Regions from separate parts of the Janthinobacterium sp. SUN176 genome, predicted to be linked through region 1. Evidence: predicted binding sites of a transcription regulator. Region 1 holds the regulator's gene; each other region holds the start of a gene.
What was found. Region 1 encodes FNR, which switches genes on or off when oxygen is low (the NO sensors DNR and NnrR bind a similar motif). Its sites were predicted from a motif close to TTGATNNNNATCAA; they were not measured.
Positions count from the first base shown of each region.

Region 1 (5,350 bases):
AAGCCGACTACGGTCCCTTGTTCAACAAGTACCTGAGCCAGGACTTGAAGACGGTGGCCGCCGATCCGCAGGCGCAAGCCATCGGCCAGCGCCTGTTCCTGACCTACTGCGCGCAATGCCACGGTTCGGATGCGCGCGGCAACAAGGGCTTCCCCAACCTGACCGACAAGGACTGGCTGTATGGCGGCGAACCCGACATCATCAAGACCACCATCATGCACGGCCGCAATGGGCAAATGCCACCGATGGGCGCCGCCCTGGGCTCCGAAAAGGATGTCGAGAACGTGGCCCATTATGTGCTGAGCCTGTCCGGCTCGACCTCGGATCCCGTCAAGTCCGTGCTGGGCAAGGCCAAGTTCGGCGCCTGCATGGCCTGTCATGGCGCCGATGCCAAGGGTAACCAGATGCTGGGCGCGCCAAACCTGACGGACAAGACCTGGCTGTACGGCGGCAGCGCCGACACCATCATGGAAACCGTACGCAAGGGACGCAGCAACACCATGCCGGCCTTCAGCGATTTCCTCGGCGAATCCAAGGTACACGTGCTGTCGGCGTATGTCTGGAGCCTGTCGAATCCGCAGGCACCCGCAAAGTAAAAATGGAACCTCAAGTCATCAAGATGTATGCGGCCCGCGAGCAAATCTACCCTCGCGAGGCCAAAGGACGCTACGCTACCTGGCGATGGGTATGCGTATGGCTTACCCAGCTGGCGTTCTACGGCTTGCCGTGGTTGACCTGGAATGGCAGGCAAGCCCTGCTGTTCGATTTGACCACGCGCAAGTTCTACATTTTCGGCGTCGTGCTGTGGCCCCAGGATTTCATCTATCTGGCGGCCCTGCTGATCATCTGTGCGTATTTGTTGTTCCTCGTCACGGCCATTGCCGGGCGGGTGTGGTGCGGGTTCTCTTGCCCGCAAACGGTATACACGGAAATTTTCCTGTGGGTCGAACGCCGCATCGAGGGCACGCGCAGCGCGCGCATGGCCCTCGACAAGCAGGGCCCCTCCGTGCGCAAGGCGTTCAAGAAGACGGCCAAGCACCTGGTATGGGGCGCCATCGCCCTGTGGACGGGCTTTACCTTTGTCGGCTACTTCACGCCGATCAAGGAACTGGCGCAGTCGGTGACCACGCTGAACTTCGGTCCCTGGGAATGGTTCTGGGTCTTGTTCTACAGTCTGGCAACCTACGGCAACGCGGGCTGGCTGCGCGAGCAGGTGTGCAAATACATGTGCCCCTACGCGCGCTTCCAGAGCGCCATGTTCGACCAGGACACCCTGATCATCACCTACGATGCCAAGCGCGGTGAACCACGTGGCGCCATGAGCAAGAAGGCCGGCAACAACGACAAGCTGGGCGATTGCATCGACTGTACCCTGTGCGTGCAGGTGTGTCCGACCGGCATCGATATCCGTAACGGCCTGCAGTATGAATGCATCGGTTGCGCCGCTTGCGTCGATGCCTGCAACAGCGTGATGGACAAAGTCGACCGGCCACGGGGACTGGTACGCTACAGTACCGACCATGCGATGGAAAACAACTTCAATTCGAAGCAGATACGCCAGCGCGCCATGCGCCCGCGCGTCTTGATCTACACTTCCATCCTGGCCCTGATCATCATCGCCGTGTGTACTTCGCTGGCCCTGCGCACGCCTCTGAAAATGGACGTGATCCGCGACCGCGGTTCCATGGGACGCGAAGTGGAAGACGGCATGATCGAAAACGTCTACCGCCTGCAGATCATGAACACGTCGGAGCAAAGCCAGCATTTCAAAATCAGCGCTTCCGGCTTGCCGGGCCTGACCTTGCTGACGCGCGAAGAAGTGACCTTGCAGCCGACGGAAACGCTGGGTTGGCCGATCCGCCTGCGCGTGCCGCACGGCGTGGGAGAGAAGGGCTCGAACAAGATTGCGATCGAATTGCAATCGCTGGACGACCCATCGCTGCATGTGCGTGAAAGCGCGGTATTCATCGTGCCGCGTTAACAAGGAAAGGCGGACGGGGACCGGGTGCCCTCGCCGCCGCCACGAAGTTGCAGGAAGGCCGGTCCCCATGCGGGGACTGGCTGATTAAACAGGAGAAATATCATGTCCGACAGTCTGAAACTGCAAGCACCCGTTGCACCGTGGTACAAGCATCGCTGGCCATGGCTGCTGATGATCGGCCCCGGCCTGTCCGTGGTCGTCGGCAGCTTCATGGGCTATATCGCGTTTACGCAGCCCGATGCGCTGGTGGTGGGCGATTATTACAAGCAGGGCAAGGCGATCAACCAGGATTTGAAGCGCGACACGATCGCCAGCGACCTGGCGATGGATACGCGCCTGTCGTATGACGTCGCTGCAGCGCGCCTGACCGGTTCCGTGCACAGCTTCGGCAAGGCCTATCAAGCGCCTTTGCAGCTGCACCTGGCGCATGCGACCCTGCCGGAAAAGGATATCAAGGTGCTGGTGCAGCCCGACGCAGCCGGCAATTTTTCCGTAGCGCTGCCGATGCTCGAGCGCAGCCGCTGGCAAGTGCTGGTGGAAAACGACAAACGCGAGTGGCGCCTGTCCGGCATCTGGACCTGGCCCCTGCAGCGCAGCATCGCGCTGCATGCGGATGAAGAGCTATAACGTACAGCGCCGGGAAAACCGTAGCGAGCGGCAGTGATTTGTGGTTGAGAAGCGCAGCTGTGCTATAGCACAGCGAGCATCGCAAGCCGCAAAGCGCGACGCGCAGCAGGTTTTGACGGTGCTGTTACTTGCAGACGTCCGTGCCGGCCGTAATGGCTTTCAGCTTGGCCGGCTGCAGGATTTCAATTTCCCGGTTCGAGACGCGCAGCCAGCCTTCCTTCTTGAACTTCGACAGCAGGCGGCTGACGCTCTCGATGGTCAGGCCCAGGTAGTTGCCGATTTCCTCGCGCGACATGCGCAGCTGGAAATTGCTGCCCGAATAGCCGCGCGCTTCATAGCGCGACGCCAGGTTGACGATGAAGGCGGCAAAGCGCTGCGTCGCCTGCATGTTACCCAAAAGCAACATGACGCTTTGCTCGCGCGTGATTTCCTGGCTCATCATGCGGTGGAAATGGCGCAGCAGGGTCGGCATGTTGCCCAGCAATTGTTCCAGGCTGGAAAACGGGATTTCACACACTTCGCTGTCTTCCAGCGCCACCGCATTACAGTGGTGGCGGTCGGCGCTGATGGCGTCCATGCCCAGCAGTTCACCCGCCATCTGGAAGCCCGTCACCTGCTCTTCGCCGCCCGGATTGATCTGGTACGTCTTGAAATGCCCCAGGCGGATCGCATACAGGTTCTGGAACGAGTCGCCGATACGGAACAGCGAGGCGCCGCGCACGATCTTGCGGCGGCGGCCGATGATCTGATCCAGCCTGTCCATGTCGCCCACATCGAGGCCCATCGGCAGGCACAATTGATGCATGCTGCAGGTCGAGCATCGCGCACGCAACGCCTCCACGTTCACGGTGGGCAAGGTTGGAGTGAGTAGCGCTTCAGTCATGTCGGTACCTTTTAGAAAATGCAACAACAAGTTTACTGCATACAGCCGCATACAGGGTTGCCGTATGCCAATTTCACCGTAAATTCGGCGAATAAACGACGTCCAGCCTTTAATTATATGGCAACATCGTCAAAAGCCCGTACGGGGCGGGCAATTTGCGCGGCGGCGCTTGCCAAGCTGGGGCATTGATAGGAAAATTCCTGACAGCATTATCTGCCGCCTGTGCCGCCCGGTACTGAAAAGGAAATCATGAAGCCTCTCGGCATTAAAGCAAAAGTCGCGCTGGCCACCAGCCTGACCTCGATCGCCATGATCGCGCTGGTCACCATGATCCAGGTGCAGCACATGCGCGACGACTTCACCCGAGTACTGCTGAGCCAGCAATCGTCCCTGATCAGCCGCACCGCCGCCGAACTCGACGACAAGCTGGGCATGCTGCTGCAGATCGTCACCCTGACGGCCAGGCAGCAGCCGCCGGAATTGATCGCCCGGCCCGCCCAATTGCGCGAATACTATTCGCGCCGCTCGATGCTGGTGCTGTTCGATGACGTGCTGGTGCTCGACGCGCATGGCGCCGTCGTGGCCGACATGCCGGAAGTAGCGGGGCGCGCCGGCATCAACGTCGCCGAGCGCGAGTATTTCCAGACCGTCCTGCGCACGCGCCAGCCCATGATCACCGAACCGATGCTGGGCAAGTCGAGCGGCATGCCCATCGTGCAGATGGTGGCGCCCGTGCTGGCCGCCGATGGCCAGGTGGCCGGCGTCGTGATCGGCGTGCTGCGCCTGTACAAGGACAACCTGCTGGGCCGCCTGCGCTCGGAAAAGATCGGCAAGAGCGGCTATTACTTCATCCTCACGCGCGGCGCCGTGCCGCGCTACGTGCTGCATCCCGATACCAGCCGGCTGCTGCAACCGCGCCAGCCGAACGCCAACCTGACGACCACCCGGCTGCTGAAGGAAGATGGCGAAGGCAGCATGGTCAGCACCAACAGCCGCGGCATCACGGCCGTCAACAGCTTCAAGCGCCTGAAATCCGTGAACTGGCTGCTGGCCGCCTCGCTCCCCGTCGAAGATGCCTTCGAACCGTTCGATGGCGTGCTGTACCGGCTGGTGCTGTGGAGCATCCTCGCCTCGCTGCTGGCCGCCTTCGTGCTGGGCTGGGTCACCGTGCGCCTGCTGTCGCCGCTGGTGCGCCTGCGCGACACCCTGCAAGCCCTGCGCACCAGCGGCAGCCGCTTCACGCCCGTGCCGGTGCAGCAGCGCGACGAAATCGGCGAACTGACGGAAGCGTTCAACGGCCTGATGAGCGAACGCGACCGTCTGCAGCAGGAACTCGAATCGCGCGCGGCGGAGCTGGAACAGGAACGCGACCGGGCCGAGGCGGCCAACCGCGCGAAGAGCGATTTCGTGGCCAACATGAGCCATGAAATCCGCACGCCCCTCAATGCCGTGCTGGGCATGGTGTATTTGCTGGGCAATACCAGACTCGACACGGAACAGCGCAAGTATCTGACCATGGTGCGCGTGGCGGGCCAGTCGCTGCTGGGCATCCTCAACGACGTGCTCGACTATTCGAAGATCGAGGCACGGCGCATGGAATTGTCGCCCGTCGAATTCGACCTCGACGAAGTCATGAATACCCTGGCCACGACGATGACGATGAATGCGGGCGAAAAGGAGCTGGAACTGGCCATCGCCGTCGAGCCCGACGTGCCGCGGCGCCTCGTGGGCGACGCCCAGCGCCTGCAGCAAATCCTCGTCAACCTGGCCGGCAACGCCATCAAGTTCACGGAGAGCGGCGAAGTGGTGGTGGCCGTCAGCCTGGCCGAGAGCGAGAGCGGCCGCGCCTGGCTGCGCTT
Region 1 covers NZ_JAPWIA010000002.1:66,579-71,928, forward strand. Annotated here, with positions in the region: gene ccoP (cytochrome-c oxidase, cbb3-type subunit III) at 1-596, shown strand, start outside; gene ccoG (cytochrome c oxidase accessory protein CcoG) at 599-1,981, shown strand; gene O3299_RS19625 (FixH family protein) at 2,084-2,608, shown strand; gene fnr (fumarate/nitrate reduction transcriptional regulator Fnr) at 2,733-3,491, opposite strand; gene O3299_RS19635 (response regulator) at 3,741-5,350, shown strand, end outside.

Region 2 (5,350 bases), on a different contig from region 1:
GCGCGACCAGCCGCGAAACAGTTGCACGCGGATGCTGGCCAGCACGGCGAACGTGGCGTCGTGCGTGACGAGCCGTTCCGCATAGCGCGAACCCGTGCGGCCGATGGCCAGCAGGCGGATGCCGGCCGACGGGCCGAACACGTCGAACAGGATGGCCGTCGAGGCGTGCAGGCCGGCAATCGAGGTGGCCGTGATGAACCAGCCGGACAAGCCCAATAAGGCCATGCCGGACACCGCCGTCAGGGCCGCCAGCAAGGCGCCCCCGATCAGCTTGCCGGGTTGGGCCAGCAGCAATTGCCGCAGGACGGGGTTCGAGATCAGTGTAGTGTTCATGCGCGCAACTCCTGTGCCTGCGCCCGGGCATCGACCTGCACCGTGCCCTGCAGGCGCCCGGCCAGCACGGGGTCGTGCGTGGCGACGATCATCGTCTTGCCTTTCGCCAATTCCAGCAAGGCGTCCGTCACGCGCGCCGCCGTTTCGCTGTCCAGGTGGGCCGTCGGTTCATCGACCAGCAGCAAGTCCGCATGCGGATGCAGGGCCACGCGGGCCAGGGCCAGGCGCACGGCTTCGCCGCCGGACAAGCCCTGCCCGCCATCGCTGAGCATGACGGCCGGCTGCGCCTGCGCCACGGCAGCCAGGTCGGCCAGGTGCAGCGCCTGCGTCACTTGCGCGGCATGCGCGCCGACGCGGCCCAGGGTCACGTTCTGGCTGACGGAGGCGGCAAACACATGGGGACGCTGGCCCATCCACGCCATGCGCTGGCGCAAGGTATTCACGGTGCCGTCGGTCAGGCGTACGCCGCCGATGCGGATCTCGCCGCCGCTGGCGGGCAGCAAGCCGGCCAGCAAGGACAGCAAGGTGGTCTTGCCGGCGCCGCTGGCGCCCAGCAGCGCGACATGTTCGCCGGCGCGCACGGTCAGGTCGAAGCCGTCGAAGACGCGCGCCTCGCCGGGATGGGCAAAGCGCAGTTGATGGATATCAATAGCGGGCGGCGGCGCCACGGCCATGGCGGCGGCGGAGACGGCAGCGGCTGCCACGCCGGCGCCGGGCAGGGGCACGCCTTCGGCCGCCAGGTCGTGCAGGCCGGCCAGGCCCGCTTCGCCGGCCGCCTTGTCGTGCCAGACGGCGGCCAGTTCGCGCAAGGGTTCGAAAAACGCGGGCGCCAGCAGCAGGATGAACAAGCCCTGCCCCAGGCTCAGTTCGCGGCCCCAGGTGCCGAAATTGATACTGCCCAGCAAGGAGAAACCGATAAACGCGGCCACCATGGCGACACCGAGCGCGGAAAACAGTTCCAGCACGGCCGACGACAGGAAGGCGATGCGCAGCACGACCATCGTGCGCCGGCGCACGGATTGCGACGAGGCATCCAGCCGCGCGGCCGTGGCATCGACGGCGTCGAGCGCGCGCAGGGTAGCCAGGCCGCGCAGGCGGTCCAGCAGAAACGCGTTCATGCTGCCCATTTCCACCATCTGCGCGCGGCTGGCCGCTTGCGCGCCCATGCCCACCAGGGCCATGAAGACGGGAATCAGGGGCGCGGCGATGAGCAGGATCAGGGCAGCGATCCACGACAGGGGCGTCACCACGGCGAGGATCACGAGCGGCACGAGCATGACTTTCCAGCGCGCGGGCTTGTAGCGCACCAGGTAGGGCACGATGGCTTCGGCCTGTTCGGCGATGACGCTGGCCGCCTGGCCCGACTGGGCGCGCTGGCGGTCCAGCGGCGAACGGTGCGCCAGCGCTTGCGCCACTTGCGCACGCAAGGTGGACAGGTGGTCGCGCGCCGCCGCATACATGCGCCGCGCGCCCCACGCTTCGCCGCCGGCGCGCAGCACGCCCAGCAGCAGCACGCCGGCGGCCGGCAACAGGGCCGCGCGCCACGGTGCGCCGGCCAGCATGGCTTGCACGGCCCAGGCCAGCAAGGCCGCTTGCGGCAGCCACAGCAAGGCGGCGCCGCCCTGCGCCAGGCTGGCGGCGCGGGGAAGGATAAAGCGGGGCAAGGACAGCGGCGTGGTCGGCATATCTATACTTTTTGAGTTTTCAGAATTTTCTGTAAATTCGATATTTTGTATAATACTGCGAAACATGACATATATCAATTGACCCTGCGGGTGTGGCGTGAAAAAATTCAGATAATTATGAAAACTCAACATATCCAAATGACGCCGCTGATCCTGACCTTCGTCAGCCATTTCGGCGAGATGGGCAGCCGCTGGGGCTTTAACCGGACAGTGGGGCAAGTGTACGCCTTGTTGTTTGTCGCAGAGCATCCTTTACACGCGGATGAAATCGCGGAACACCTGAGTTTTTCACGCTCGAACGTGAGCATCGGCTTGAAGGAATTGCAGGGCTGGGGCTTGATCCGCCAGTCGCGCATCCCCGGCGACCGGCGCGAGTATTTTTCCTCGCTGGGTGATGTGTGGCAAATCTTCCGCGTGGTGGCCGCCGAGCGCCGCCGCCGCGAAGTGGCGCCGACCTTGACGGTGCTGCGCGAATCGCTGCTGGCGCCGGCCACGGAACCCGTCGACCAGTATGCGCAGGAGCGCATGCGCGAAATGTATGAACTGGTCGACCTGGCCAACACCTGGTTCGACGACTTGCAGCGCCTGTCGCCCGAATCGATGGCGCAGCTGATGAAAATGGGCGCCAAGGTGCAAAAGCTGCTCAATGCCAAGGATCGCTTGTTCGGCGTCAGCAATAACAACGACTGAAACCCGCCCCCCCTCCCTAATCAAGGCATTGCTAGCACAGGCTGGCATGCCTTGTCACGCCATTTCCGCTCGCCGTACAGGCTTTCGCCAGCACAGCCATACATAGCCGTATGCGATGTTGTCAAGCATGCCAATAGCATTATTTAAATTGTATTAATTTACATCAAGACTAAGCTTGCATATGCGTACTCACGCAAAGGCGACCGGGCGACAAGTCGACCTCCCTGACCGGACGGCGCGCACCCTGAAGCAGTGAAATGTCTGCAATAAAATAAAAGGGGATTTTCATGAAAAGCATAACAAGCATTGCCATACGGGCATCCATGCTGGCCGCCCTGACGGCCTGCATGGGCGTGGCACAGGCTGCTACATGGGTCGATGTGGGACCGGCCAGCGGTTTCAGCATCGAAGGCAGCACCGTCACTTACTCGCCGTCACCTGCCCTCATGGTGAAATACTATAACGACAATCTCGTGCCGCAGAGTCCCACCGACATCCAGGGCTATATCAACGGCGTTTTCGGCACCAGCCTGGGTGCGGCCGTCTCGTTTTGCGACAATGCCACCTCAGGCTGCACCGCCGGCACCACGGCAGGCGCCAGCGGCGGGGTGAATTCCTTCACGAGTGCGGCGGCCTATGATTACCTGGCCATCCATTTCGGCCAGGGCGAACTGGTCTTCCAATGGGCAGCGCCCGTCGCAGCCGGCACGACCTTCACGGTGGCAGGCTTGCCCAAGGACCTGAGCAATTACCGCGCCTACGTTTCCGCCGTCCCTGAACCGGAAACCTATGCCATGCTGCTCGCCGGCCTGGGTCTGCTCGGCGTCATGGCGCGCCGCCGCCAGGCAAAATAAGAGCATCGGGCAAGACCCGCAACACGGCGTCGGCGCACCCATGTTTACAGCGCGCTTGCGCCGCGCCGCCCACTCTTTACACCGCCTTTATGCCCCTCCCGCTATGCTGACCGGCATCTTCAGTCACCGTTGCGAGGGAGCCCACATGCATGAATCCCCATTCCAGCCGCGCGCGCGCCATGCGCTGCGCCAGCACTTGCCCGTGCGCGAACGGCTGCGCCTGGCACGCCTGGCCAGCAAGAAAGTGCTGTCGCTGTGTTCCGCGCTGCTGTGCGCGGCGCCGCTGCTGTATTTGCTGAGCTTAGTGCTGGGCGCGCAGCCCTGAACCGCTGCGCGAAAACCGGATGTGGGGGAAAGATGGGGTGCGTTGCGGCAGCTTGGCGCCGCATGATCGTGGCCAGTATGAAACTGGTCCGCCCAGAGGGAATCGAACCCCCATTCACGGTTTAGAAGACCGTTGTCCTATCCGTTGAACGATGGGCGGAGAGGTGCAGTATTTTAATCCATGCGCGCCAGCAATGAAATGCCAGCGCGGAATAGAAAACGGGCTGTCATTTCTGACAGCCCGCTTATGACTTTGGTCGGAGTACAAGGATTCGAACCTTGGACCCCCTGGTCCCAAACCAGGTGCGCTACCGGGCTGCGCCACACTCCGAAGACAAGATAATAACGCCCCCATCCAATTTCGTCAATTGCCATAGACGAATTAGATGGAAATAACTATCGGCGCCTGCCTTTACACAGCCACTTTATCCGCAATGCGGCGCGCCATCGACTCGGCCTTTTCCTTATCTTTCGCCTCGACCATCACGCGGATCAGCGGCTCGGTGCCGGAAGCGCGGATCAGCACGCGGCCCGTGTCGCCCAGTTCGGCCTCGACCAGTTCTTTCTCGGCCACCATGGCGGCATTTTTTTGCCAGTCGAAACCGGGCGCCACGCGCAGGTTGATCAGGGTTTGCGGGAACAGCACCAGTTCGGCCAGGCATTGCTGCAGGCTCTGGCCGCTGCGCTTGAGGGCGGACAATACTTGCAGCGCGGAAACGATGCCGTCGCCCGTCGTGTGCTTGTCCAGGCACAGCAGATGGCCGGAACCTTCGCCACCCAGTATCCAGCCCTTTTCCTTCATGACTTCCAGCACGTAGCGGTCGCCCACCTTGGCGCGCGCAAAGCCGATGCCCTGCTGCTTGAACAGCACTTCCAGCGCCATATTCGTCATCAGGGTGCCGACGGCGCCGGCCACGGGGCCTGTCGCCAGGCGGTCCTTGACCATGACGTACAACAACTCGTCGCCGTTATACAAGCGACCCGTGGCATCGCACATGATCAGGCGGTCGGCGTCGCCATCGAGGGCGATGCCCAGGTCGGCGCCGTGCTCGACGACGGCTTCGGCCATGGCCTTGGTTGCCGTGGCGCCGAAGCCCGCATTGATGTTGAAACCGTCCGGCTTGTTGCCGATGGCGATGACTTCCGCGCCCAGCTCATGGAACACGTGCGGCGCGATATGGTAGGCGGCGCCATGCGCGCAATCGACGACGATCTTCAGGCCGCGCAAGTCCAGCTCGTTCGGGAAGGTGCCCTTGCAAAATTCGATGTAGCGGCCCTGGGCATCGTCCAGGCGCTTGGCGCGGCCCAGCTTGTCCGAGGGCACGCAAGCCATGGGCTCGTCGAGTGCCGCCTCGATTTCCAGTTCCACGCTGTCGGGCAGCTTGGTGCCCTGGCCGGAAAAGAACTTGATGCCATTGTCGTGGTACGGGTTGTGCGAAGCGGAAATGACCACGCCGGCCGACA
Region 2 covers NZ_JAPWIA010000001.1:785,797-791,146, reverse strand. Annotated here, with positions in the region: gene O3299_RS03680 (amino acid ABC transporter ATP-binding/permease protein) at 1-333, opposite strand, end outside; gene cydD (thiol reductant ABC exporter subunit CydD) at 330-2,018, opposite strand; gene O3299_RS03670 (GbsR/MarR family transcriptional regulator) at 2,157-2,708, shown strand; gene O3299_RS03665 (PEP-CTERM sorting domain-containing protein) at 2,996-3,562, shown strand; gene O3299_RS03660 (hypothetical protein) at 3,708-3,887, shown strand; tRNA gene O3299_RS03655 (tRNA-Arg) at 3,972-4,046, opposite strand; tRNA gene O3299_RS03650 (tRNA-Pro) at 4,141-4,217, opposite strand; gene glmM (phosphoglucosamine mutase) at 4,299-5,350, opposite strand, start outside.
Region 2: the regulator FNR is predicted to act here: its motif matches at 2,083-2,096, upstream of cydD (thiol reductant ABC exporter subunit CydD).

Region 3 (5,350 bases), on a different contig from region 1:
GTCTCGATGATCATCAGGCGGGCCTGGCCGTCGCGCGTGAAAAACAGGATGCCGCAGGGATTCGGGAAAATATAGAACTCGACAAAGCCATGGCGCCGGCACAGCTCCTGCACGACGGCGGCCATGGCTTCGTCTTGCAGGAAACTATAGTCATGCAGCAATAGCAAGTCGCGCACCGTGTCCGACTGCTGCAGGAAGAATTCGCGTTGCAGGGAAACGATTTCCTGTTCCAGGATATCGAGCGCATCGTCGTCGCTCTTCTTGATGTAGCGGTCGATCAAGCCCCGGTTGAAGGCCGTCACGGCCACTTTTTCATCGGCCGCGCCCGTAAATAAAATCTTCTTGCACGGCAAGTCACGCACGGCCTGGCAGAATTCCAAGCCATTCATCTGCGGCATCGAATAATCGACCACCAGCACGGAAGGCACGGCAAAGCGTTGCGCCTGGCCGCTGATGCGCCAGATGCGTTCGAGGTCGAGCGCCACGTTGCGCTGGTCGCGCGGCAGGTTTTGCGTGTCGAAATTGACGTGCAGCGGCGTCTCGCCCGGCTGCGTGCTGTGGCGCAGCCAGTGCAGCGCGCTGCTGGTGTCATGAAAGGTCAGGCGCGCCAGCGCGGGATCGAGCTGGAACGCCAGGCTTTTCAGGAAGGAATCGCTGTCATCGATCAATACGGTCAGGGTCGGATGGGAGTAGACGGGCAGTTGCATGCATCACCTTGCGGGGGAAGAGGGTTGTAAGCGGGCAGGCAGGGGCTGGGGAAATTCCAGGATGAAAATCGCATACGCATGCTCGCGCGACACGCAGCGGATGCGCGCCTGCCAGGCCGTGATGATCTGCCGGCACAGGGCCAGGCCGATGCCGCTGCCGTTATGCACGGGATAGGAATAAAAACGCTCGAAGATCAGCGGCAGGCGGTTCTTCGCGATGCCGCAGCCCGTGTCGATGAACAGCAGCCTGGGCACGGGGCGGGCGCCGTCGATGATGATGCGCACGCGGCCCTTGCCGGCCCGCTGGATGGCTTTCAGCGCGTTCCTCAGCAGGTTCAGCAGGATCACCACGCACAGTTCGTCCTGGCCGGCGAACTGGAAGTCGGCGCGCACGTCCACCTTGACGCGGCTGCGCTGGCTGTTGCCGGTGAATGGGTAGCGCTTCAGCACGGAATTCACCATCGCCAGCATCGACAGCGCCTGGCTGGGCTGCAGGTTGCGGTTCACGGCGCTGGCGCTCATCAGGAACAAATCGATCATGTGCTGCATGTGGCGCACTTCGAACTGGATGCGCGACAGGGCTTCCTGCAGCGGCGGCAAGTCGTGCGCCTGATCGGCCAGTTGCGGCAGCAGCCGGCGCATGCCCCGCACATTGGCTTCCACGCTGGTCAGCGGCGTGCGCAGCTCGTGCGCCACGGAACCGAGCCCGGCCGACAGGCCGGCCAGCCGTTCCAGTTCCAGCACCTTGCTGCCCACTTTCACCACGGACAGCGCGGCTATGGTGAACCAGTGCACGGGCAGTTGCTGCAGCACTTCACGCTGCAGCAGGAAGTCGCCTTCCCCCTGCAGGATGACGGCCAGGCAGGCGGTGCTGGTGCCGATCAGGTAGGCGCGGCAAGCCAGCTTCGTTTCGAAATGAAACAGCACGACCAGGCCGATCAGCAGCGATTCGCTCCAGATGGACGACGCGTGGTTCATCAGAAACATGAAGGTAAAGAAGAAGGGCAGGATGTAGCTGAGCGCGAACAGCAGGTAGCGCGACAGCCAGCGGGCCGAGAAGTGGCGCGCAAACAGGCCGACCGCGCAGATGCCCACGCCCGTCAGGCGCAAGGTCAGGTTTTCATAGGCTTGCGGAAAAAAGTAATTCCACAGCAGGTAGTACAGCGGCATCGCCACCGTGCCCACGGCGGCCAGCATGGCGACCCGGCCGGCCAGGTTTTCATGGGGCATGCGTTCATGCAGCAGCGAATGGAGCAGGCGCCTGCGCCAGTGTGTCCATCGTCCTTGCAATTGCTGCGTCATGACTCTGCCTTGATTCTCTTCAGAACATTATCATCGCGTAAATTTTCCTGGTTGAACGGTTATCTCATCGGACATTGATATACGTCAATGGATGGGTTCGCGAGACGGTCAAGGCTTTAAGCCGCAGCAAACCTTTCCCCAGGAGAAAACTCATGACCATCGCTACCAGCTTGCACGCCCCATCCTTCGTCCGCGCAGAACACTGCTTGCCAGACTACATCGTGCGGCGCATGGATGCGCACCACGTCACGCGCATCGAAAAATTGCTGGGCGGCCAGCATCCCCATGCCTGGCAACCGACACCCGCCCATGCCATTTTCCTGGCCGGCAATGACTACCTGTCCATCGCCGCCGAACCGGCGCTGGTGGCGGCCCAGGTGGCGTCCCTGCAGGCGAATGCGGGCGGCATGCTGATGTCGGCCGTGTACTTGCAGGAAGGCAGCGAACAGCACCGGCTGGAAAGCCGGCTGGCCCGCTTCATGGGCAGCGAGGATGGCATCCTGGCGCAGTCCGGCATGGCGGCCAACGTCGGGCTGATCCAGTGCATCGCCAGCCCCGGCATTCCCGTCTACCTCGACATGCAGGCCCACGCCTCGCTGTGGGAAGGCGTGCTGTCGGCGCAGGCCCAGGCCGTGCCCTTCCTGCACAACGACATGACGCACTTGCGGCGGCAGGTGGAAAAGCATGGCCGCGGGGTGATCGTCGTCGACGCCCTGTACAGCACCAACGGCAGCCTGGCGCCGCTGCTGGAATTGCTTGACATCGCCGAGCGCAGCGACTGCGTGGTGGTGGTCGACGAGTCGCACTCGCTGGGCACGCACGGCCCGCAGGGCGCGGGCCTGGTGGAGGCGTGGGGACTGGGCCACCGCGTGCATTTCCGCACGGCGTCGCTGGCCAAGGCCTTCGCGGGCCGGGCCGGTTTCATCAGCTGTTCCAGCCGCTTCAAGGGCTATTTCTTGTCCGAATCACGGCCCGCCATCTTCAGCTCCTGTTTGCTGGCGCATGAGCTGGCGTGGCTGGGCGCGGCGCTCGATTTCATCATGGCCGCCGATGGACGGCGCGCCACCCTGCAACGCCATACGCTGCAGGTGCGCGAAGGCTTGCGCGAGCTGGGCTACAACGTCAGCGATGGCACGGAGCAGATCGTGGCGCTGGAGGCGGGCGGCGAACCGGCCACCCTGGCCCTGCGCCAGGCGCTGGAGCGGCAAGGCATTTACGGCGCCATGTTTTGCGCCCCGGCAACGGCGAAGAACCGCGCCCTCGTGCGCCTGACCCTCAATGCGGGGCTCGACGGGGCCGCCATCGAGCGGGTGCTGGCGGGCTGCGCCGCCATCCGCGCCGAAGCGGGCGTGGAACACTGGTCATCGACGCGGCGCCTGCGCAGGCTGGCGCTCGTGTAGCGTCGTCAGCCGGCCAGCCGGCCCAGGAGGGCGGAAAGCGCTCCCAGCTGTTCTGCCGGCGCATCCTGCAGCAATTCGCGCCCCACCGCCTGCGCGGTGGCGCTCGCATGCCCCAGCAATTCCTGGCCGGCGGCAGTCAGCACGGCATAGCCGACGCGTGCGTCGCGCGCATCGGCCTGGCGTGCCACCAGGCCAATCTTTTCCAGTGGCATCAAGGAGCGCGTGACGCCGGAGGCCGTCAACGCCAGGCGCTCGGCCAGGTCGATGCGGCGCAGGCGCGCACCGGGTGCGCGCTGCAGCTGGTACAGCAATTGATAGTCGCTGAAGCTCAGGCCATGCAAATTGCCCAGGGCGCTGTCGAAGCGGCGCACGATGAGCGCCTGGGCGCGCGCCAGGCGCAGGCAAAAGTCCAGCGCGCCATCGGCGTCCGGCGACGGGAGAGTGTGATCGTTCATGGCGTCCATTTTATCCGTTGCGAAATGCTTGAGTGCGCAAGTGTAAAGCAATGCCGCTCAATACAGTAGCTGGCCTTGCTCCAGCCACTGTGCGCGGTGCAAGTCCAGCAAGGCGCCCAGTTCGGCGTCCGCATCGAAGGCGGGGTCGTCGGGCAGCTTGAGCGTATCGATGACGGCGCAGGAAAAGGCCGCCGCGCCATCGCGCCGCCAGTCCGCCTGCAGCAGGGCGTTGCGGTGCTTGCCCAGGTTCAGCTCGAAGCGGTGCCGGTTCAGCATGCCGGGCGCGTTGCGGCTGCTGTCGAGCAAGGTGCGCCCGCTGGGCAAGTGCCGCAAGGCGATGATGCCCAGCGGCGGTGGCTGTTGCCGGTAGTGCGCTTTCAATGTTGCCTGTCGTGTCTTGTCCATGTTTTACTTCTCCGATATCGTTTGGGTAATCGCTTCCGGTCCGGCGATGCGCGGGATGGCGGTAAATAATGCGGCCGCCACGGCGGCGGCCAGCAGCAGGGCGCCGCCGCCGCAGAACAGCTCGCCAACGCTCAGGTGGCGCAGCAGCGCACCCGTGGCCGCCGCCGACAGCGGCGCCAGTCCCAGGAAGATGCCCATGAACAGGGCCATCGCCCGGCCCAGCATGGCGGGCGCCACGCGCCGCTGTATCCACGTAAAGATGGCCACCTGCAAGTAGCCGCCGAGCAACCCTGTCACGGCCAGCAGGGCCGCGCCTTGCCAGGCCGAGCTGATTTGTCCCAGGGCCATCAGCAGCAGGCCGACGACCGCGTCGACGAGCAGCAGGGTGGCGCCGAAGTGGCGGCGCAGCCAGGCGCCGCCCAGGCTGGACGCCAGCATGCCGGCCAGGGTGCCGGCGCCATGCGCGCCCATCAGCAAACCCAGCGCGGAGGCGCAATGCAGGCGCTCGCTGGCCAGCACGGGCAAGGCCACTTGCAGCGGCCCCATGACGAAGAACGCCACCACCGCCCAGTACGCATAGCAGCTGCGCAAGGGAAGGTCGCGCCACACCATGGACAGGCCCGCCGCCATGTCGCGCCACATGCCCTGCGCCGCCGCCGCGGCCAGTGGCCGCAGGCTCACTTGCCGCAAGGTCCAGGCGGAGAACAGGAACGTCAGCGCATCGATGGCAAAGGCGGCGGCCAGCGCCGCCATGGGGGTGTGCTGCGCGCCATCGTGGGCGCCGAGCACGAGCGCCGCCAGCAGGGGGCCGGCCAGCAGGGACAGCTGGCGCGCGCCCATCTGCAAGCCATTGGCGTTCTGCAACGATTGCGGCGGCACGGCTTGCGGCAGGATGGCCGTGCCGGCGGGAATGCCGAAGGCGGCCGCGATACCCAGCGCCAGCGCGGCCGCATACGCGAGCGCCAGGCTGGCCTGGTCCAGCAGCAGCAACCCCGCCAGCGCCAGCAGGATGGCGGCGTTCGCGTATTTGCTCAGCAGCATCACGCGCCGGGGCGAATAGCGGTCGGCGATGGTACCGCCC
Region 3 covers NZ_JAPWIA010000001.1:3,239,830-3,245,179, reverse strand. Annotated here, with positions in the region: gene O3299_RS14655 (response regulator) at 1-707, opposite strand, end outside; gene O3299_RS14650 (HAMP domain-containing sensor histidine kinase) at 711-1,937, opposite strand; gene cqsA (alpha-hydroxyketone-type quorum-sensing autoinducer synthase) at 2,162-3,409, shown strand; gene O3299_RS14640 (MarR family winged helix-turn-helix transcriptional regulator) at 3,415-3,864, opposite strand; gene O3299_RS14635 (GIY-YIG nuclease family protein) at 3,922-4,269, opposite strand; gene O3299_RS14630 (MFS transporter) at 4,273-5,350, opposite strand, start outside.
Region 3: the regulator FNR is predicted to act here: its motif matches at 2,084-2,097, upstream of cqsA (alpha-hydroxyketone-type quorum-sensing autoinducer synthase).